Regions from separate parts of the Mycetocola spongiae genome, predicted to be linked through region 2. Evidence: riboswitches for the same ligand, from Rfam matches in the RefSeq annotation. Region 2 holds a riboswitch; the other holds the start of a gene.
What was found. Region 2 has a riboswitch for thiamine pyrophosphate ahead of thiM (hydroxyethylthiazole kinase). Riboswitches for the same ligand answer to the same signal wherever they lie in the genome.
Positions count from the first base shown of each region.

Region 1: linked by a shared signal. The riboswitch ahead of KXZ72_RS00825 (ECF transporter S component) and the one ahead of thiM (hydroxyethylthiazole kinase) in region 2 are both predicted to bind thiamine pyrophosphate.

Region 1 covers NZ_CP080203.1:148,175-158,359, forward strand. Annotated here, with positions in the region: partial or broken gene KXZ72_RS14780 (APC family permease) at 1-482, shown strand, start outside; gene KXZ72_RS14785 (APC family permease) at 592-1,047, shown strand; gene dinB (DNA polymerase IV) at 1,125-2,399, shown strand; gene KXZ72_RS00820 (hypothetical protein) at 2,409-2,735, shown strand; TPP riboswitch at 2,796-2,904, shown strand; gene KXZ72_RS00825 (ECF transporter S component) at 2,952-3,581, shown strand; gene KXZ72_RS00830 (ABC transporter ATP-binding protein) at 3,587-5,068, shown strand; gene KXZ72_RS00835 (energy-coupling factor transporter transmembrane component T family protein) at 5,065-5,862, shown strand; gene KXZ72_RS00840 (nucleoside/nucleotide kinase family protein) at 5,855-6,451, shown strand; gene KXZ72_RS00845 (hypothetical protein) at 6,467-7,699, opposite strand; gene KXZ72_RS00850 (metallopeptidase family protein) at 7,748-8,095, opposite strand; tRNA gene KXZ72_RS00855 (tRNA-His) at 8,219-8,294, opposite strand; gene orn (oligoribonuclease) at 8,380-9,000, opposite strand; gene KXZ72_RS00865 (SCO4848 family membrane protein) at 9,060-9,278, shown strand; gene KXZ72_RS00870 (hypothetical protein) at 9,621-10,070, shown strand.
Region 2 covers NZ_CP080203.1:1,661,261-1,671,445, forward strand. Annotated here, with positions in the region: gene KXZ72_RS07470 (DUF4177 domain-containing protein) at 1-159, opposite strand, end outside; gene KXZ72_RS07475 (transglycosylase domain-containing protein) at 233-2,797, shown strand; gene KXZ72_RS07480 (metallophosphoesterase) at 2,809-3,771, shown strand; tRNA gene KXZ72_RS07485 (tRNA-Pro) at 3,933-4,006, opposite strand; gene KXZ72_RS07490 (bifunctional hydroxymethylpyrimidine kinase/phosphomethylpyrimidine kinase) at 4,210-5,706, opposite strand; gene thiE (thiamine phosphate synthase) at 5,803-6,480, opposite strand; gene thiM (hydroxyethylthiazole kinase) at 6,486-7,292, opposite strand; TPP riboswitch at 7,284-7,379, opposite strand; gene KXZ72_RS07505 (UDP-glucose dehydrogenase family protein) at 7,430-8,755, opposite strand; gene KXZ72_RS07510 (thymidine kinase) at 8,793-9,410, opposite strand; gene KXZ72_RS07515 (malate:quinone oxidoreductase) at 9,456-10,185, opposite strand, start outside.

The sequences.
Region 1 (10,185 bases), 1.5 Mb from region 2:
TGGGCATCAACCTGCCCGCGTGGATGACCTCCACCGCGAGCGAGGGACACGGTGGAATCATCAACCTCCCGGCCATCCTCACCTGTCTCCTGGTCACCTGGGTGCTCAGCCGCGGGGTGCGTGCCTTTGGCCGTTTTGAGCTGATCGCGGTGGGTATTAAGGTGCTCCTGGTGCTTTTTATCGTGGGGCTGGGCGCGTTTTATATCCGCACGGAAAACTACGATCCCTTTATGCCCAATGGTTTTGGTGCCGTGATGGGCGGCGCGGCCACGGTGTTTTTTGCGGTATTTGGTTATGACGCCATGAGCACCGCGGCCGAGGAATCCCGGGACGGCAAAAAGCATATGCCGCGCGCGATCCTCTGGTCCCTGGCCATCGCCCTTACTCTCTATGTCGCGGCCACGCTGGTGCTCACGGGAATGCAAAACTATACCGAGATCGACGAAAAGGCCGGCTATGCCTCGGCCTTTGGCGCGGTGGGCTTGCCCGTGGTGGCCACGATCATCTCGGTGGTGGCCGTGGTCTCGATCGTGACCGTGGTGCTCACGTTCCTCCTCGGCTGCTCCCGCGTCTGGTTTTCGCTCAGCCGCGATGGGCTGCTGCCGCGTCTGGTTTTCGCTCAGCCGCGATGGGCTGCTGCCGCGCTGGTTCTCCAAGACCGACCGCGCGGGAGTTCCCCAGCGCGTGACCTGGCTCGCCGGTCTCTGCGCCGCGCTGCTGGCCGGTGTCTTCCCCATTCGCGAGGTTGCCGACCTCACCAATATCGGAATCCTCGCGGCCTTCCTGGTGGTGTGTATCGCCGTGATCGTATTCCGCTATCGCCGCCCCGATACCCCGCGCACCTTCCGGCTGCCGCTGATGCCGATAGTCCCCGCGATTGGCATCATCGCCTCGGCCTTCCTCATCTCGCAGCTGGACCACTTCACGTTTATCCGGTTTGGCGTATGGCTTGTGCTTGGCCTGGCCATCTATTTTGGCTATTCCCGCCGGCACTCCCTGCTGAACCCGGAAAGCCCGCGGCATAACGATCCTCCCGGCACGCGCTAGCCCGGGGCGGCTCACCGCCCCGGCGGGTCGCGCGGCGCGCGGGCGGCGCTGTCGGTGGTGGGTGCGAGGATGGAGGGGTGAGTAAACAGGATGGCCGTTCCCGTGTGGTATCCGCGGCGGATGCCGATGATTCCGGCACGCCCATTCTGCATATCGACATGGACGCCTTCTTCGCCTCCGTCTCGCTGCTGGACCGCCCGGAAGACGCCCACCGCCCCGTGGCCATCGGGCATCGCACCGGCCGCAGCGTGGTCTCCACGGCCAATTACGCCGCGCGCCGCTACGGCGTGGGGGCCGCCATGCCCATGGCCCGCGCCCTCCAGCTCTGCCCCTCGCTGCTGGTGATCGAGCCCGATTTTGCGGCCTATCAACACTATTCGAGCATCGTCATGAATATCTTCCGCGATACCACCCCGCTGGTGGAGGTCCTGGGCATCGACGAGGCCTTCCTCGACGTCTCGGGTGCGCGCCGCCTGCTCGGCTCGCCCGCGCAGATCGGCCAGCAGATCCGCCGCCGCGTGCGCGATCAAACCGGCCTCGCCTGCACCGTGGGAATCGCGGCCACCAAATTTGTGGCCAAGATCGCCTCGGGCAAGGGCAAGCCCGATGGCCTCCTTGTGATCCCCCGCGACGAGACCGTGCAGTTCCTGCGCCCGCTGCCCATCCGCGCACTCTGGGGCGTGGGCGCAAAAACCGCCGAGTCGCTTGAACGCATCGCCCTGCACACCATTGGCGATGTCGCGGATGCCCCCGAGCGTCAGCTCGTGCGCGCCGTGGGCCCCGCCGCCGCGCTGAAACTCTCGCAGCTATCCCGCGGTTATGACCCGCGCCGCGTGGAGGCCTCCTCCGCCGCCGAGAAGAGCATCGGCCACGAGGTCACGTTTGAATACGATGTCACCGATGAACACGCCCTGCGCCGGGAACTCCTGGGGCTGAGCGATCGCGTGGCATCGCGCCTGCGGGCCGCCGATCTCTCCGCCCGCACCGTGGCCCTGAAGGTGCGCTATAGCGATTTCAGCACCCTGTCGCGCTCGCGCACCCTCGCCGAACCCACCCGGGTTGCCCGGCGCATCTACGAGGAATCCGTGGAGCTGCTGGCCTCCCTGGAGTCCCGCGGTCGGCCCGTACGCCTGATCGGTGTGCGCGCCGAGGGGCTCCAGGCCGGGGTGGTCCCCGAGGCCGCGCTCTGGGATCCCGATGAGGAGTGGCGCGAGGCCGAAAATACCATCGATACCCTGCGCGGCAAATTTGGCACGGCGGCCATCGGCCCCGCCTCCCTCCTCCGAAAAAATCCGCGGGTTCCGCCCACCCCACCCGACGGCGGTCTATCCGAACGGGGCCCGGCGCGGTAGCGTGGAGCCATGAGTAAAATCGCGTTGGACCTTGCAGATAAGTTCAAAAACACCGGTGTGGGCACCTCCTATGGCGCCCCAGTGGAGGTGGACGGCGCCACCATGGTCCCCGTGGCCGTGGGCTGGTTCGGCTTTGGTGCGGGCGATTCCGGCTCGGCCGGCGAGGGCAACGGCGGCGGCGGTGGCAGCCTGTCCCTGCCCATCGGTGCCTATGAGAAGACCCGCGAGGGTTGGAAGTTCTCGCCCAATATCATCGCCCTCCTGACCGTCTCGGTGCCCGTGATCTGTGTACTCGGTCGCGCACTGTCCCGCATCATCCGCGCCGCCAAAAAATAGCCGCGTCCGCCCCGGCCCGGCCCGTCACCGGTGGTGACGGGCCGGGCCGTTGCGCTATGCTGAGGTCAACACGGGAGTCCGGAGTACCGGGCTGAGAGGAAGGTAATCCCTTCGACCGTCAAACCTGATCTGGATCATGCCAGCGCAGGGAGGATAATCATCTCAAACCCGTGCCCTTCTATTGTCTATTGATGAAAGGGGCACGATTTAGTGTCTATGCAGCGCGAAAAAAATCTCGCACCCACCCCCACCCGCGGCCGTCCCAACCTGCGCTGGAGGGTCGTTGATATCGTCGTGGCCAGCGTGCTTGGTGTGGCCGTGGCCCTCATCTTCGCGGTTTATAACATCGGCTGGAGCGGCATTAAAGTGCCGTTTGAGGCGCTCCTGCCCGGGGTCCAGGGCTTCGCCGAACCCGTATGGTATATCGGTGGTGTTCTCGGTGCCCTCGTGATTCGTAAGCCCGGTGCGGCGCTCTATGTGGAAACCCTCGCCGCGGTGGTCTCCGCGCTGGTGGGTAACCAGTGGGGTGGATTCCCCACGATTGAGGCCGGCCTGGTGCAGGGCCTCGGCGCGGAGATCGTCTTCCTGATCTTCGCCTACCGGGTCTGGAATCTGCCGGTAGCGATGCTCGCGGGAGCCGTATCCGCGCTCTTTGCCTCGATTAATAACCTGTTCCTCTGGAACCCCGGGGCCAAGCTCGACTATCAGATCATCTATGTGGTGTCCCAGGTCGCGGGAGGCGCGCTGATCGCCGGGCTGCTGATGTGGTTTGCCGTGCGCGGCCTGGCGGCCACCGGGGCGCTGAATAGGTTCGCCTCCGGCCGCACGGCCACCGCGCGGGTATAGCCGCAGTGATAAATCCCGGATCGGCGCCGGTCCCGGCCGCGGTGGAAGCCCGCGGCTGGGGCTGGCGCCACGCCTCCCGCCTCGCCTGGGCGGTGGATAACCTCACGCTCCGGATCAACCCCGGCGAGCGGGTATTGCTGCTGGGTGCCTCCGGGGCCGGAAAATCCACGTTTATGCACGCCCTCGCCGGCGTGGTGGGCGGGGACGACGAGGGCGAAAGCCACGGGACCCTGACCGTGGACGGCGTGCCACCCGCGTCCCTGCGCGGCCGCTCCGGCCTGGTGCTCCAGGATCCCGACTCGCAGATGATCCTCGCCCGCGTGGGTGATGACGTGGCCTTTGGCTGCGAAAATCTTGGTGTTCCGCGCGAACAGATCTGGCCGCGGGTGAGCCGGGCCCTGGGGGATGTGGGCCTGGACCTGCCGCTGGACCACCTCTCCTCGCGGCTCTCGGGCGGGCAAAAACAGCGCCTCGCCCTCGCGGGGGTACTCGCGATGAATCCGGGGCTGATTCTCCTGGACGAGCCCACCGCAAATTTGGATCCCGCGGGGGTGCGCGAGGTGCGCGATGCCGTGGGCCGCGCCCTGGACCGCACGGGCGCGACACTGATCGTGATTGAGCATCGGGTCTCCACGTGGCTACCCATCGTGGACCGCGTCATCGTCCTGGGCCCCGGTGCGGGGGTGATCGCCGATGGTGATCCCGCCACCGTGCTGCGCGAGCGCGGCGCGGAGCTGGCCGCCGCGGGGGTCTGGGTGCCCGAGCATCCGCCGGTTCTTGCACCGCGACCGCCGACCATCGCGGGCGAGGTGCTGCTCTCCGGGCGCGGCCTGCGGGCCGCGCGGATTCCGGGCACCCCGGTCACCCGGGCACTGGACCTGGACCTGCGGGCGGGGGAGATCCTCGCCCTCACCGGGCCCAATGGTGCCGGAAAATCCACGCTGGCGCTGACCCTCGCCGGCCTGATTCGCCCCGAGGCGGGCACGCTGGCGGCGTCTCCCGCGCTTGCGCAGGGCGCGGGACCCGCTCCCATCGGCTGGAAATCCCGGCAGCTGCTGGGCCGGATCGGATCGGTGTTCCAGGATCCCGAACACCAGTTCCTGAGCACCACCGTGCGCGGTGAACTCGAAATCTCCCCGCGCATGCTGCGCTGGGATGCCGAGCATACCGAGGCCCGCATCACCGAGATCCTGGGGCGTCTGCGCCTCACGGCCCTGGCCCGCGCCCATCCCTTCACCCTCTCCGGCGGGGAAAAACGCCGCCTCTCGGTGGCCACCGCCCTCGTGGCGGCCCCCGCGGTGCTGATGCTGGACGAGCCCACATTTGGGCAGGACGCCCTGACCTGGGCGGAGCTGGTGGCGCTGGTGGATGAGCTGCGCTCGGGCGGCACCTCGGTGCTCGCGGTGAGTCACGATGAGGACTTTATCGCGGCACTCGCCGATCGTGAGCTGGTCCTGGCCGCACCAAACGGGGGTACACAGGCATGAGCGCCACCACCTATAGCGGCGTGGTCACGGCCGAACGCGCGGGCGGAATCCACCGCACCAATGCCGTTTCGCGGCTGCTGGTCCCGGTCCCGATCACGCTGGTTCTCCTGTTGACCCTGGACTGGGTATCCGCGGCCACGGCGCTCGCGGCGCTGGCGATCCTGCTGCCGTTTACCGGGATCACCGCGCGACAGTTTTTCCTCCGCACCCTGCCGGTATGGATCGCGGCCCCCGCCGCGGCCGTGACGATGCTGCTCTATGGGCGGCCGTCGGGCACGGTGTACTGGGAGTTTGGGGTCGCCCAGATCAGCGATGGTTCGATCGAGATTGCCGTGGCCACGATGCTGCGCCTGCTCGCGATTGCGCTGCCCGCGGTGGTGCTATTTATCACCGTGGACCCCACCGACCTGGCCGATGGCCTCGCGCAGATCCTGCACCTCCCGGCGCGTTTTGTCCTCGGAGCCCTGGCGGGGCTGCGGATGGTGGGGCTGTTTATGGACGATTGGCGGCAGCTTGAGCTCGCGCGGCGGGCCCGCGGTGTGGCCGATACCGGCCGGGTGCGGCGCCTGCTGGGGATGTGCCTGGCGATCCTGGTGCTCTCGATCCGGCGCGGCAGCAAGCTCGCGATGGCGATGGAGGCCCGCGGCTTTGGCGGCGATATTCCGCGCACCTGGGCCCGCGAGTCCACCCTGGGCTGGCGCGATGCCGTGCTGGCCGTGGTGGGGCTTGCCGTGGCCGCGCTGATCGTGATCGTCACGGTGAGCACCGGACACTGGAATTTCGTTTTTGACTAGGCCGGAGGATTCGAGCGCCGCCCGGGCGCAGGCCTGGGCGGCGCTCGGCGAGCCCGGTGCTCAAATTTTGCTGATCGAGGGCCCCAGCGGCGCGGGCAAATCCACGTTTGCCGGCGAGCTCCGGCAGCACTGGCCGGGGCCGGATACGCCACGCCTGGTGCGCATGGACGGGCTCTATCCGGGCTGGTCCGGGCTGGAGGCCGCCGCGCGGGCGCTGGTGCGGGATCTGCTGCTGCCGCTGAGCCGCGGCGAGCGTGGATTTTGGACCGGCTATGACTGGGAGGCCGGGCACACCACCAAGCAATACCCCGTGGATCCCGGATTGCCGCTGATCGTGGAGGGATGCGGCGCGCTCTCCCGGGCCTCCGCGCGGCTCGCGGATCTGCGGATCTGGATCGGCGCGGAGGACGGCCTGCGCAAGCGCCGCGCGCTCGCCCGCGATGGCGATACCTATCTGCCGCACTGGGACGCCTGGCAGCGCGATTATGAGATCTTCACCGCGCGCGAGGATCCGCGTGCCCTCGCCGACCTCCGGCTGCGGGCCACCGAGACGTTTGTGATCCCCGAGGGTCACTCCGCCGCGGAATAGGGCCGCGTTCCGGGCCTAGGGGGCAGGGGCGGAGAAGGAGTCGATCCAGGCGCCGATCAGCGGCAGGGGATGCAGCAGGCGCCACGGAATATCCGGGGAGTCCAGCGATCCCGTGGCCAGGATGGGCACGTCCGGCGCCGTTTTCTCCTCGGCCACGCGGATCGTGCCCACGATATCGCCCTTCTGCACATCGGCCTGAGCCTCCCGGGCGGATACGGAGATCTCCGGGGCCCGCACGGGCCAATACACGGTATTGGGCATCTCACCCGAGATGCCCTGGACGCGTTCGCCCCAGGCCGCCGTGAGGGTGATCAGGGGTGTGCCCGTTTCGAGTAGCGGGCCCGAGCGCACGCCCGCCTCCGCGCTGGCCAGCAGGGCGTTCATCTCGGATTCGAGGCTGCCCCACGTATCGCTGCGCAGCGAGGCCCCCGCGAACTCAAAGGATTCCTCGCCCACGGGCACCCGCGCGGTAAACACCAGGATGATTCCGGCGCGGGCGTTATAGCCGCGGTAGAGCACCCCGAGGCCGCGCTCTGCCAGATAGGTATCGGGGGAGGCCACCTCGCGCTGGGCGGCGATGCCGCTCGGGGCGGAGGTGAGGATCGCGTGCAGACCGGGATCGGCCTGCACGAGCGCCGCGATGCGGGCGAGGTCCGCCGCCGAGGCGAGGTTACCCGCGGCGGTTCCGGCGGCATCCACCAGCACGAGGCTGTCCAGGTGATTTTTCTGGGCCCAGGTACGGGCCGCGGAGAGATAGTTTTCGTTGCTGCCATAGGCCCAGAGCGCGAGGGTAGTGGCGTGGTTTCCGCTATCGGAGAGCAGGGCTGCCTGCAAGACCTCGCGCTGGCTCCAGGTATCACCCGGATAGACGGCAATCGTGCGCTCGCCCGCCTCGAGGCGCGCCCGGAAGTCCTGATAATCGGCCTCGCCGATGGGCACGGCCGGGCCCGCGGCATCGGCGGCCAGCGGGAAGCGTTCGGCGACCACGAGTGCGGTGATCAGGCGGGTGGCGCCGTCGATCGGCAGCGCCTCGGTATCGCCCGCGGCACCAAGCAGCTCGCTGCCGGCCGCGACGGCGCTTGCGCCGGTGGCGGGCAGCGCGGGCCCCGTGACCGTGAGGCTGGGGACGGCATCCACGCTCACGGTGGGGTCGGGGAGTGGCCCCACAAGCATGACCGGGGCATAGGCGCCCACCACAAGAATCGCGATGGTGCCGAGGCTCACGCCGATAAATCGTCCTATGCGCACGGTGGGCCTCCCGGGGATAACGGCTGTCTGGGGTGTGCGGACGGCACCCTAACCCCAGCCAAGCCGGTGTAGTTCCGCATCATCGAGCCCATAATAGTGACCGATCTCGTGAATCAGCGTGACGCGCACCTCTTCCCGCAGCTCCTCCTCGTTCTCCACGATATTCAGGAGCGGGAGGCGGTAGATGCTGATCAGATCGGGCATCTCGCCATAACCATAGGCATCGCGGTCGGGAAGCTCGATGCCGTGATACAGACCCAGGAGATCGAGGGTGCCATCCTCGGGCAGATCCTCGATCGTGATGGCCACGTTTTCGAGCCCCTCGGTGATCTCGGCGGGGAGCGCGTCGAAGACCTCGTTTACGAGGGTGTCAAACGCATCGGCATCGAGTTCCATCACGTCTGAATCCTATCGAGAATTTTCGGCGAATCGTGTAGCTCGGGCGTGGCGCGAGCCGTGGCGTGACGCGGGGCGTTAAACAGAAAAGAGGAGCATATGCTCCTCTTTTCATATATTACTTGGGGTGAGTAACGGGGCTTGAACCCGCGACCTCCTGAACCACAATCAGGCGCTCTACCAGCTGAGCTATACCCACCATGTCACCACTCGATACTATCGGTTCTTTTCGTCTGGGACGAATCGAGGCCTTCGTGTCGTGCGATTGCAACGTGACTAGTCTATTACATATTTGGAGCGAACTTTGCCACCACGTCCTCCGAGATGGCCTTGGCCTCCTCGGAGGTGGGTCCGGGGGTATCCACAAAGGCCGCGGCGCGATAATACGCAAGCTCACGGATGGACTCAAGAATATCGGCGAGGGCGCGGTGGCCACCGTCCTTGGCGGGGGCCTGGAAATAGACTCGGGGGTACCAGCGGTGTGCCAGCTCCTTAATGGAGGACACATCGATATTGCGATAGTGCAGGTGGTTATCCAGCTCGGGCATGTACTTGGAAAGGAATGCACGATCGGTGCCGATCGAGTTTCCCGCCAGGGGAGCCTTGCGTGCCTCGGGAATAAACGAGCGCACATACTCGAGGACGCGGCGTTCGGCCTCCTCGAGCGAGAGCCCGTCGTTGAGCTCATTAATCAGGCCCGAGGTGGTGTGCATCGTGGTGACAAACTCGCCCATCTGTTCCAGGGCCGCGGCGCTGGGCTTGATGACCAGGTCGATGCCGGGATCAACGGGGTTGAGGTCGAAGTCTGTGATCACCACCGCGATTTCCACGAGTTCGTCAACACCAAGGTCGAGGCCGGTCATTTCACAGTCGATCCAGACCAAGCGGTCCGCGAGATTTGCCATGGCCCCATGTTAGTCCCGATCGGGGACACTCGCGGAAATTCGCCGGATAGACTGGGGGCGTGAATACCGTACTCGCGATTTTGCTGCTGATTAATGCCGTGTATAACGCCGTGGTGTGGCCGCGGTTTTGGACCCGCGTAAAAAACGATCCTCGCGCCCGCGATGCCGCGGGTAAGCCCACCAAGTTTTATACGGTGCACGCGGTCCTGATCGCGATCGCCCTGCTGATCGCCGCCGTATCCGCCGTATTTGGCGTGATTGCCCTGATCGCCGGATAAACCACTCCGGCCATACCGGCGCGGCATCCGAAGTCCGAGTCTGAATGCCGCGACGTCGCGCGCCGTATTCTGTCCGGGGCCGCCCCCGCGGCGACCCCGGAACGCATTATCCCGGGCCTGATCTGCCCTCGCGAGTGCGTTCGCACTGCACCCGTGGGGCTCCGCCGTGACGCCGAGATCCGAGAGGGACAACGGCGGCGGGAGGCGCCCGGGATCCGGCAGCCGGGATCCCCGGCCCGCGGCGCTCCTGGTCCTCCGGACATGGCGGTATACACGCCTGTCGGTTGAGATGGCCCCCGACCTATGGCAGTGTGGGCACTCACCAAAGTTGGGGACGGTTTCATGGATTCAGAGAAACATCTTCCGGGCGATGCTGCACGCGCCGCAGGCGAGGCCACGGAGACCCCACCCTCGGCCAAAACGTTGCGGGCGATACGCAGGGGAGCGATCATCCACGTACTCGTGGGGGCTCCGGTTGGCGCCATCACCGTCATGGGCGTTTTTCTGCTGGTGCTCCTGGGCTCATTGGGGCAGGCGTATTGGCTCCTCGTTTTTGTTCCCGTGCTACCCCTGGCGATTTTCTGGGGGCTGGATGCGTTCCTGAACGAGACGCGCCGGAGCTGGCTTCGGGGCATCATCGCCGGAGGCATCGTGCTTATTAGTCTGCCCATTGTGGTTCGCTTTGGCATCAACCAGATCGGCTATCTGACCGGGGGCGCGCTTGCGGGCATCCTGGGAGTGTTTATCACCCGATACCGGGACCTCTTCGGGCGCGCGAAGCCCCGGGCATAGGCCGATATCGCGAGGGAGATTCCGTCGCCAAGGCTCCCGGGGAAACGCCGCGGTTCGCGCGGCCTCAATAACGGTCGGCGTCCGGTGGCGGGCCGGTGATCCTCGCAGGCCGCCC
Region 2 (10,185 bases):
TCCCTCATCGGCGAGCGGACGCTTCATATAGGCCACGAGTCCACCCTCGGGACCGGTCACGATCTGGACAAGCTCCCAGCCCTGGCGGCCCCAATTGGTCAGGATGGCGGCGGTATTGTGAATCATGAGTGGCGTGGTGAGGTACTCCCAGCGAGTCATTATTCTCCTTCTGTAGTCGGCTTTTTGTCCCAGGATGGGTGTTCTTTCAGCAAAGTCGCTTAAGCTGAATCTTATGCCTCATGAAAAACGTACGGGTAACAGCATTGCCGGAAGCTTCCTCGGCTTCATTGGCCTCAGCGTCGCAGCCGGAATCCTGGTGACCGCCGCAGTAACCCCTGCCCTCGCCGTGACCGGGATGACCGCCAAGGGCGCCATCGGCGTCTTTGATAGCCTCCCGTCGTTCCTCAAGATCGATCCCCCGATGGAGCGCACCACGCTCATCGCCGTGGCCTCCGATGGCGGCGAGCACGAGCTCGCATCGTTCTTCGACCAGAACCGCGAGCAGGTCGCCTGGGACCAGGTATCCCCGTTCCTCAAGGATGCGGCCGTGGCCGCCGAGGACCCCCGCTTCTACGACCACGGCGGAGTGGACCTCATCGGTACCACCCGTGCCGTGCTCTCCAATGCCGCGAGCGCCGGCGGCGGCCAGCAGGGTGGTTCCTCGATCACCCAGCAGTACGTGAAGAACGTGCTGGTCCAGAAGGCCGAGCAGATCCCCAACGAGGATGAGCGCAAGGCCGCCTATCTTGAGGCCACCATTTCCACCCCCGAGCGGAAGCTGCGCGAGATGCGCTATTCCATCGGCCTGGAAAAGGAAAACAGCAAGGACCAGATCCTCCTCGGCTATCTGAATATCGCCAACTTCGGTGGCCTGTCCTATGGTGTTGAGGCGGCATCCCAGTATTACTTCGGCAAGAGCGCCGCGGATGTCAGCATCCCGGAGGCCGCCACCCTCATCGCCATGGTAAATAACCCCGCGAACCTGCGCATCGACCGCCCCGATAGCGAAAAGAACGGCGCTGCCACGGGCTATGCCAAGACGAAGCAGCGTCGTGACTACGTGATCACCAAGATGTACGAGGAAAATAAGATCACCAAGGAGCAGTACGACGAGGCCATCGGCTCGGAGATCACTCCCAATATCGTGCAGCCGAGCACCGGTTGCCAGACGGCCGGAAATGCCGCCTATTTCTGTAACTACGTGCAGCGCACCATCCAGAACAACCCCGAGTTTGGTACCACCGCCGATGAGCGTAGTGCCACGCTGCGCCGCGGTGGCATGAAGGTCTATACCTCGCTTGATATCGACGTACAGAATGCCGCCCAGGGCGCCATCGACCAGTACGTACCCAATGACCGCACCAACGTGAACCTCGGTGCCGCCGCCGTGACCGTGGAGCCCGGCACCGGCCGCGTTCTGGCCATGGCCCAGAACCGCCTGTTCTCCGAGGACCCCGCGGTGAGCGCCACGAGCCCCGCGTATACCTCGATTAACTTCAATACCGATTATGAGTACGGTGGCTCCACCGGCTTCCAGGTGGGCTCGACCTATAAGGTATTTGTACTCCTGGACTGGCTGAAGCAGGGTCACTCGGTGAACGAGACCGTGGATGCCGCCCGTCACAGCTATACCCATTGGACCGATAGCTGCGAGCCCGGCGGAGTGACCGTCACGGCCCCGTGGAACCCGAAGAACTACGACGGCTCCAGCGCCGGCCGAATCACCCCCTATGAGGCCACCAAGCGCTCGGTGAATACCGCGTTTGTATCGATGGCCCGCGAGCTGGACCTGTGTGATATCCGCGATACCGCGGCCGATATGGGTGTGCACCGTGCCGATGGCGCCCCGCTCGAGAAGCTGCCCTCCGCCGTGCTGGGCGCCAATACCATCGCCCCGCTGTCGATGGCCTCCGCCATCGCCGCAATCGGCGCGAGCGGCCTCGCCTGCAAGCCCATCGCGATCGACCGCATCGTGGGACCGGACGGAAACGAGATGAAGGTCCCGTCCGCCGATTGTAAGCAGGGGGTCACCCCCGAGGTGGCCAATACCGCCACCTATGCCATGCAGAGTGTATTTGGCCCGGGTGGTACCGCGGCCAATGCCCGCGTGGCGGGAGCCCCGCAGTTTGGTAAGACCGGTACCGCCGATGACGCCTATGACACCTGGATCACCGGTGGCACCACCAAGGCCGTAACCTCGTTCTGGATCGGAAACGTCCAGGCCAAGAACGGCAAGAAGTCCTCGATGTATAACGTCCAGGTCAACGGCACCAGCGCGTTCCAGTCGAAGTTCCGTATCTTCGGCCAGATCACCGCCGCCACCATCGCCAAGTTCGGCGGCGGGGAATTCCCCAAGCCCAGCGAATCACTCACCAAGGTGAAGCAGGCGGCCGTGCCCGATGTCGCGGGCATGACCGTGCAGGAGGCCACCGATGTGCTGAGCGAGGCCGGTTTTGCCACCGCCGTGGGCGACCCGATCACCTCGGCGGTTGAGGAGGGCAAGGTTGCGGGTACCGATCCCGCCGCCGGCACCAACGTGACCACCGGAAATACCATCACGATTCGCCCGAGCGATGGCGCGGGTAAGTCGGTCCCCAACGTGGTGGGGCAGTCGCCGTCGAAGGCCAAGAGCGCCCTCGAGGGGGCCGGCTTCCGCAAGGTGGATGAGCGTTGTACCGCCGATCCCGCCGCCCCCGGCGGCGAGGGCACCGTGACCGCGCAGACGCCGGAGGCCGATCAGGTCATCGCCACGCGCGACTCCACCGCCACCATCACCTACACCAAGCAGAGCTGTTAGTCAGGAACAAAATGCACCATCGGACCAGCCGTCCGCTTCCCGTGCTCGCGGCGGCCGTAGCGGCGGCCGGGCTCGGCGCCCTGGCCTGGGCCTCCCTCGTGGAGCGCCGGATGTTCACCCTTCGCCGGGTGGATGTTCCAGTGCTCCCGGCGGGGGCCGAACCCATCCGGGTTTTGCATCTCTCCGATCTGCATATGGCTCCCTGGCAGCGCGATAAGCAGGCCTGGGTGCGGTCCCTCGCGGAGGAAAAACCCGATCTCATCGTGAATACCGGCGATAACCTCGGCCATATCGAGGGCATCCCGGGAATCGAGCGGGCCTTTGCCGCCTTTGGCGGCATCCCCGGCGTATACGTGAATGGCTCCAACGACTATTACGGGCCCATCGCCAAAAACTGGCTGCGTTATTTCGCCGGCCCCTCCCGGCCCGGCCGCGGGGTCACCCGCTCCCGCAATCTGGATACCCCCCGCCTGGAGCGTTTTTTCACCCAGTCGCTCGGCTGGGTCTCGCTGAATAACCGGGTGGATTCCCTCACCATTCGTGGCACTCGACTGAATGTTTTTGGCGTGGACGACCCCCATATCGGCCTGGACCGCCTGGATCTTCTCACCGGCCTGCTTGATGGCCAGCGCGATGCCGAGACCCTCGACGAGGCCTATTCCGGCCCGGAGATCCAGCTCGGGGTGGCCCATGCGCCCTATGTCCGGGTGCTGAACTCCTTTGTGACCCACGGGGCCGATCTGATCCTCGCGGGCCATACCCACGGCGGCCAGGTGTGTATTCCCGGCTATGGCGCGCTGGTCACCAACTGCGATATCCCGCGCGAGAAGGTCAGGGGTCTGAGCCTGTGGCGCCACGCATTCCGGAGCGCGTTTCTGAATGTTTCGGCGGGCCTCGGTACGTCGATCTATGCCCCGGTGCGCTTTGCCTGCCGCCCCGAGGCCACGCTGCTCACGCTCACCCCGCGCGCCTAGGCAACCGCGCCGGGCACCGCACGGGGTCCGTTCCCGGAGCTGCCCGTACCCCTCGGGGTGCGGGCAGTTTTTTGTGCCCGGGGCGAGACGGCACGGCGCAGGCGGGGAAAACCGGGTACAAAAAAGCCCGGCCAGGAAAACCCTGGCCGGGCTTTTATTTGTCGGGGTAGCGGGATTTGAACCCACGACCTCTTCGTCCCGAACGAAGCGCGCTACCAAGCTGCGCCACACCCCGATTTGCGGTCCTAAGACCTCTATTAGGATACCCGATTTTCCCCGCGGTTTTTGCCACCACCCCAAATTAGGCGCAAATTCCGCGCGATCATGCGGAACTGGGCGGCCTCTTCCGGCGCGGGGCGCGGCCCGGGCCGGGCGAGTCCCCGCGTATGTCCCCCGGCGTGCGGCCCGGGCCGCACGCCGGGGGACCCGGGCCCGCCCCTAGCGGGCGCGTTCCACGGGGGCGGCGAAGAATCGCTCCTCGTGCCGGGAGGAGAGCTCAAACGCGCGATACATGCGCTCACGCACGGCGGGCGTTGCGCGTGCCGCACGCCCACTGACCAGCTCGATGGCCCGCGCATTGGCCACCGCAAATGCCTCATCGGCATAGGTATCCAGCCAGGATCGATAGGGATGCTCCGGATGCGAGGACGCGTGCAGGCGGGTCCCCACATCGTGATAGAGCCAATAGCAGGGCAGCAGGGCCGCGATCAGTACATCGTATTCGCCGCGGGCGGAGGAGGCCAGGAGGTGGTCCAGATAGGCCACGGTCTCCGGCTCGGCGGCGGGCAGGGGCGTGCCCTCGGTATCCAGCCAGGTGGCGTGGAGGTTCACCTCCTCGGCGATTGCCCCGTGGGCCCCGGCGGCCCAGAACGCCTGTTCCTCCGGGGTGGGTGCGAGCCTGCTGGCCTCGGCCAGCGCCCGGGAATAATCCCGCAGATACAGGGTGTCCTGCGCGAGATAATCCCGGAATATCGGGGCCGGCAGGGAGCCCTCGGCGAGGCCGCGGATAAAGTCGAGGCCGTAGATTTTTTCGCGAATCGGGGCGATGTCCGCCCACCACTGCGTGCGCACCTCTTCCGGGGTGGGCGCGGTGATCAGGCCGCCGCGCTCCCAGAGCCCGGCAAAATGGTGAATTGGGCCGTTCCCGCCGCCCACCGCGAGGGTATCGGCCGCGCGCAGCGACTCATCAAGCCAGGACTTGGCGTGCGCCAGCGCGCCCTCCCAGTCCTCCCCGCGGGCCCTCAGCGTGGCGAGGGCCGAGGACAGCGAGCATCCGGTGCCGTGGGTATTCTCGGTGGCGATGCGCGGGGAGACCCGCTCGGAGCGCAGCGCACCGCCGCGCAGCGCACCGCTCGCATCCACCAGGGCATCCGGGGCATCATCGCCTGCCAGGTGTCCCCCCTTGGCCAGGACGGGGACGCCCAGCGCCCGCGAGACCCGCTCGGCCTGCGCCAGGACGGCCTCCCAGTCCCCCGCCACCGGCTCGCCCGCGAGCACCGCGAGTTCCGGGAGGTTGGGGGTGATCAGATCCGCGCGCCGCGCGAGATCCCGCAGCGCCCGTTCGGCCTCGGGGGCGAGGAGCCGATCGCCGCTGCTCGCGATCATCACCGGGTCGAGGACCACCACGGGTGGTTTCACGCGGTCAAGCCAGGCCGCCACCTCCGCGATGAGCGACTCCTCGGCGAGCATTCCGATCTTCACCGCGTCGATAATAACGTCATCCGAGACGGCGTCCAGCTGCTCGCGCAAAAACGCGGCCGGCGGAATATGAACCGCGCGCACGCCGCGGGTATTCTGGGCCACCAGCGCGGTGACCACGGCCATGCCATAACCGCCCTGGGCGGCGATTGATTTCAGATCGGCCTGGATCCCGGCACCACCCGAGGGATCGGTGCCGGCGATGGAGAGAATACGGGGAATCCCGGTATGAGTCATGTGATTGCTCCTTGAAGTTTTTTCGCGCGGGGCGCGGGCGCGGGAATCCGCGGCCGAGCGCCCCTGTCTGCCGTGACGGGTAGTTTGGGTCGGCGCTCAGGCGCGGCGGCCCGGGTGGTCCCATGCGGCGCGCAGCTCGCGCGCGGCGGATTCGGGATCGCTGGCGCGGCAGATCGCCGAGACCACGGCGGCCCCCGCCGCCCCGGCCCCGCGCAGCGCGGGCAGATCCCGCGCCTGCACGCCGCCGATCACCACCGCGGGGAGGCCACCGTGCCGCGCCGCGCGGGCATGGGTGAGCAGCGCGGCCACACGCTCATGGCCCAGTGCGGGTGGCGCGTCCTGTTTGGTCTGCGTGGTGTGCAGCGCCCCGATCCCGATATGGTCCACGCGGGCGGGATCGGTTGCGGCCGCGGTGATCTGTGCCTCGGTCGCGGCGCTAATGCCCAGCAGTGCGTCCGGGCCGATCAGGGCACGCACCTGCCCGGCGGGAAGATCGCCCTGGCCCACGTGCATGCCATCCACCCGGGCCCCGGCATTTTGGGCGGCGAGGAACACGTCCACGCGATCGTTTACGATCAGCGCCACGTGGTCCGGGAGCACCGCGGAGAGGGCGATCACGAGTGCAAGAAACTCGCGTGCGCTGAGCTCCTTCTCGCGGATCTGTACCGCGCGGACGCCGCCGCGCACGGCCGCGGCGACGGTGTCCAGGACGTCGCGGCCGGCCGCGCGGGACTGGCCCGCATCGGTCACCAGGTAGACGCTCAGATCGGGCACGGCGCTCATGAGATGCGCGCCCGGGTGCGCAGGTCCGCGGCGTCCACCGCGGCCAGGGCATCGAGGAATTGCACCGCGAAGCTCCCGGGACCCGCGGCCGTGGCCGCGAGTTCCGCCGCCACGCAATACGTGGTGATCGCCGCGACCGTGGCCACCAGGGGGTCCGCGGTGACCGCGGCGAACGCGGCCATCACCGCGCCCAGCGCGCAGCCGCCGCCGGTGATGCGCGTGAGGAGCTCATCGCCATTGGCCAGGCGCACCGGGGTGCCGCCATCGGTCACGATATCCACGGGTCCGGACACGGCCACCACGGCGCCGCTGCGCCGGGCGAGGGTGCGCGCGGCCTCCGTGGCCGCCTCCACCGGATCGGAGCTGTCCACCCCGCGGCCGCCCGCGCCCATCCCTGCCAGCGCCAGGATCTCGGAGGCATTGCCGCGGATGATCGCGGGCCGACCGTCGAGCAGGCGGTGCGCCAGCTCGGTGCGCAGGGCGAGGACACCCACCGCCACGGGGTCCAGGACCCAGGGGGTGCCGGCCGTGCCCGCGGCGGCGACCGCCTCCACCGCGGCCTCCCGCTGCGCTGCATGCGGGGTGCCCAGGTTGATCAGCAGGCCATCGGCGAGCCCGGCAAAGGGCCCGGCCTCGCCCGGCACATCGGCCATCGCCGGGGAGGCCCCGAGCGCCAGCAGCGCATTGGCGGTGAAGCCCTGCACCACCGTATTGGTGATGTTTTGGATCAGTGGCGCGCGGCGGCGCACCTCGTCCAGGGCAAAAATGGTGGCGGAAATAAGGTTTTCTGGCGTGCGCGTCATGCGCGACATCCCTTCGCTAGTACGAACTAGAGCAGGTTCTACGGGTGTTATCTCAGCTCTCCGTGGAGGGCACCCCGTGTCACGTGGTTTTGAGGAAGACTATCATGCGGCGCGCACACGCCGCTCCCCCGGCCGGGCTAGCGCCGGCCCATACCGCGGTATTCCCATCCGGCGCCGCTCCAGGCCGCCGGGTCGAGCACATTGCGGGCGTCGATGATGCGCGGCGTGGCCACACGCGCCCCCAGGGCCCGCGGATCGAGCTCCCGGTACTCGGTCCACTCGGTGCCCAGGATCACCAGCTCGGCGCCCTCCACGGCGTTCTCCAGGGCGTCACAGGGCAGGCCGGGGGCCCGCAACTGCGCGTTTTTTATGGCTTGAGGGTCGGTGGCAATAACGTTCGCCCCGCGCTCGTGCAGCCGCATCGCCACATCCAGCGAGGGGGAATCGCGCACATCATCGCTCTGCGGCTTAAACGACAGGCCCAGCACCGCGATGCGGCGACCCCGCACATCACCCCCGAGCAGCTCGGCGGCGAGGTCCACAACGTGTTCGCGGCGGCGCAGGTTGATCTGGTCCACCTCGCGCAGGAAGCCCAGGGAGTCACCCAGACCCAGTTCCTCGGCCCGCGCGCCAAAGGCCCGGATATCCTTGGGCAGGCAGCCCCCGCCAAAGCCCAGCCCGGCGTTGAGGAAGCGCCGCCCGATGCGGTTATCGTGGCCGATCGCATCGGCCAGGTCGCTCACATCGGCACCGGTGGCATCGGCGATCTCGGCCATGGCGTTGATGAAGGAAATCTTGGTGGCCAGGAACGCATTGGCGGCGACCTTCACCAGCTCGGCGGTGGCAAAATCGGTGACCACCACGGGCGCGCCCTCGGCGATGGCCTCGGCGTAGATTTTATCGAGGATCTCCCGCCCGGGGGCGGAGACCTCCCCCGCGTCGCGGGTGATCAGCTCGGAGGCGAAGCCATACACAATACGATCGGGGTGCAGGGTGTCCTGCACGGCAAAGCCCTCACGCAAAAACTCGGGGTTCCAGGCCAGCTCGGCACCCGTGGCGCGGATGCGCTCGGCGAGGGCCTCGGCAGTACCCACCGGGACCGTGGACTTGCCCACCACCAGATGTCCCGGGCCCAGCAGCGGCAGCAGGCCATCCACCGCGGCGTTGACATAGGCGAGGTCGGCACCCGGGGCATCGGAAAGCTGCGGGGTGCCCACGGCGATGAAGTGCACGCGGGCCTCCGCGGCGGCCGCGGGATCGGTGGAAAAACGCAGCCGGCCGGTGGCGGTGGCGGCGGTGAGGAGTTCGGGAAGACCGGGCTCAAAAAACGGGGCCCGGCCCGCGGCGAGGGCCTCGATTTTGAGGGGATCGACGTCGATTCCGATCACCTCGTGGCCGAGGGAGGTCATGGATGCGGCATGGACGGCACCGAGGTAGCCACAACCGATTACTGAAAGCTTCATAATTATCCCAGCCTAGGTGAGTTTTCTGGACGTGTGCCTACGCGGTGGCATTGCGCACGGGCAGGCGTCCGCCCGCCTCGTCCAAATAGCAGTTTCCGCATAGCGATTCATAGTGCACATCGCTGCCGTCGATGGCCACCTGTGCCCCGTCAAATACAAAGCGATCGCCGATGCGACGGCCGTTAAAGATGGCCTTTCTGCCGCAACGGCAGATGGTTTTGAGCTCCTCGAGGCTGTGCGCGATCTCCAATAGCCGCCGGGAACCGGGAAACGCCACGGTGAGAAAATCGGTGCGGATGCCATAGGCCAGCACCGGAACCCCCTCGATCAGCGCGATCTCCAGCAGGCCATCCACCTGGCCCGGGGTGAGAAACTGCGCCTCGTCCACAAGCAGCGCGCTGATCCGGCCGCGGGTGGCCGTGGCGTCCTGAAAATCGCGGAAGACGCCCAGCGCATCGTCACCCTCGGCCAGCAGATAGTCCACCTCGCGGGTGAGCCCGAGGCGGCTGGCCACCCGATCGTGGGCCTTGGTATCGATCGCGGGTTTAATCACCGCAACACGATGGCCGCGCTCCTCATAGTTAAACGCGGCCTGGAGCAGCGCGGTGCTCTTGCCGGAGTTCATCGCTCCGTAACGGAAATACAGTTTTGCCACCACGCCAGTCTAGCGACCGGCGCGGTGGCAACCGTGGACGACGCCCTAGAGCGAGATTTTCAGCGTCTCGGCGGTATCGCGCATGATTTCCTGCGCACGCTCGGGATCGTCGTTGAGCTGGGTGCCCAGGGTCGGGATCATCTCCGCGATCGCGGGACGCCAGCCCTCAAAGCGATCGGGGAAGCAGCGCTCCAGCAGATCGATCATGATCGGCACGGCCGTGGAGGCCCCCGGGGAGGCGCCCAGCAGCCCGGCGATCGTGCCGTCCTCGGCCGCGATCAGCTCGGTACCAAACTGCAGCACACCGCCCTTTTTGGGGTCCTTCTTGATGACCTGCGCACGCTGACCGGCCGTGATCAGGTACCAGTCCTTTTCCTGCGCGGTGGGCATAAACTCGCGCAGCGCCGCAAATTTCTTGGCGCGGCTCGCGGTGAGCTCGCTCAGCAGATATTTAATCAGCGAGGGGTTGTCCTTGGCCACGGCGAGCATCGGGATGAGGTTTCCCGGGCGCAGCTGCGTGACGATATCCACGATATGTCCCTTTTTCAGGAACTTCGGGCTGAAGCCGGCATAGGGTCCAAAGAGCAGCGAACCCTCCCCGCCAACCACGCGCGCATCGAGGTGCGGCACCGACATCGGCGGCGCACCCACCGAGGCCTGGCTATAAACCTTGGCGCTGTGCTGGGCCACAATCTCGGGGTTATCGGTGCGCATAAACGCGCCCGAAAGCGGGAATACTCCAAAGCCCTTGATCTCGGGGATACCAGATTTTTGC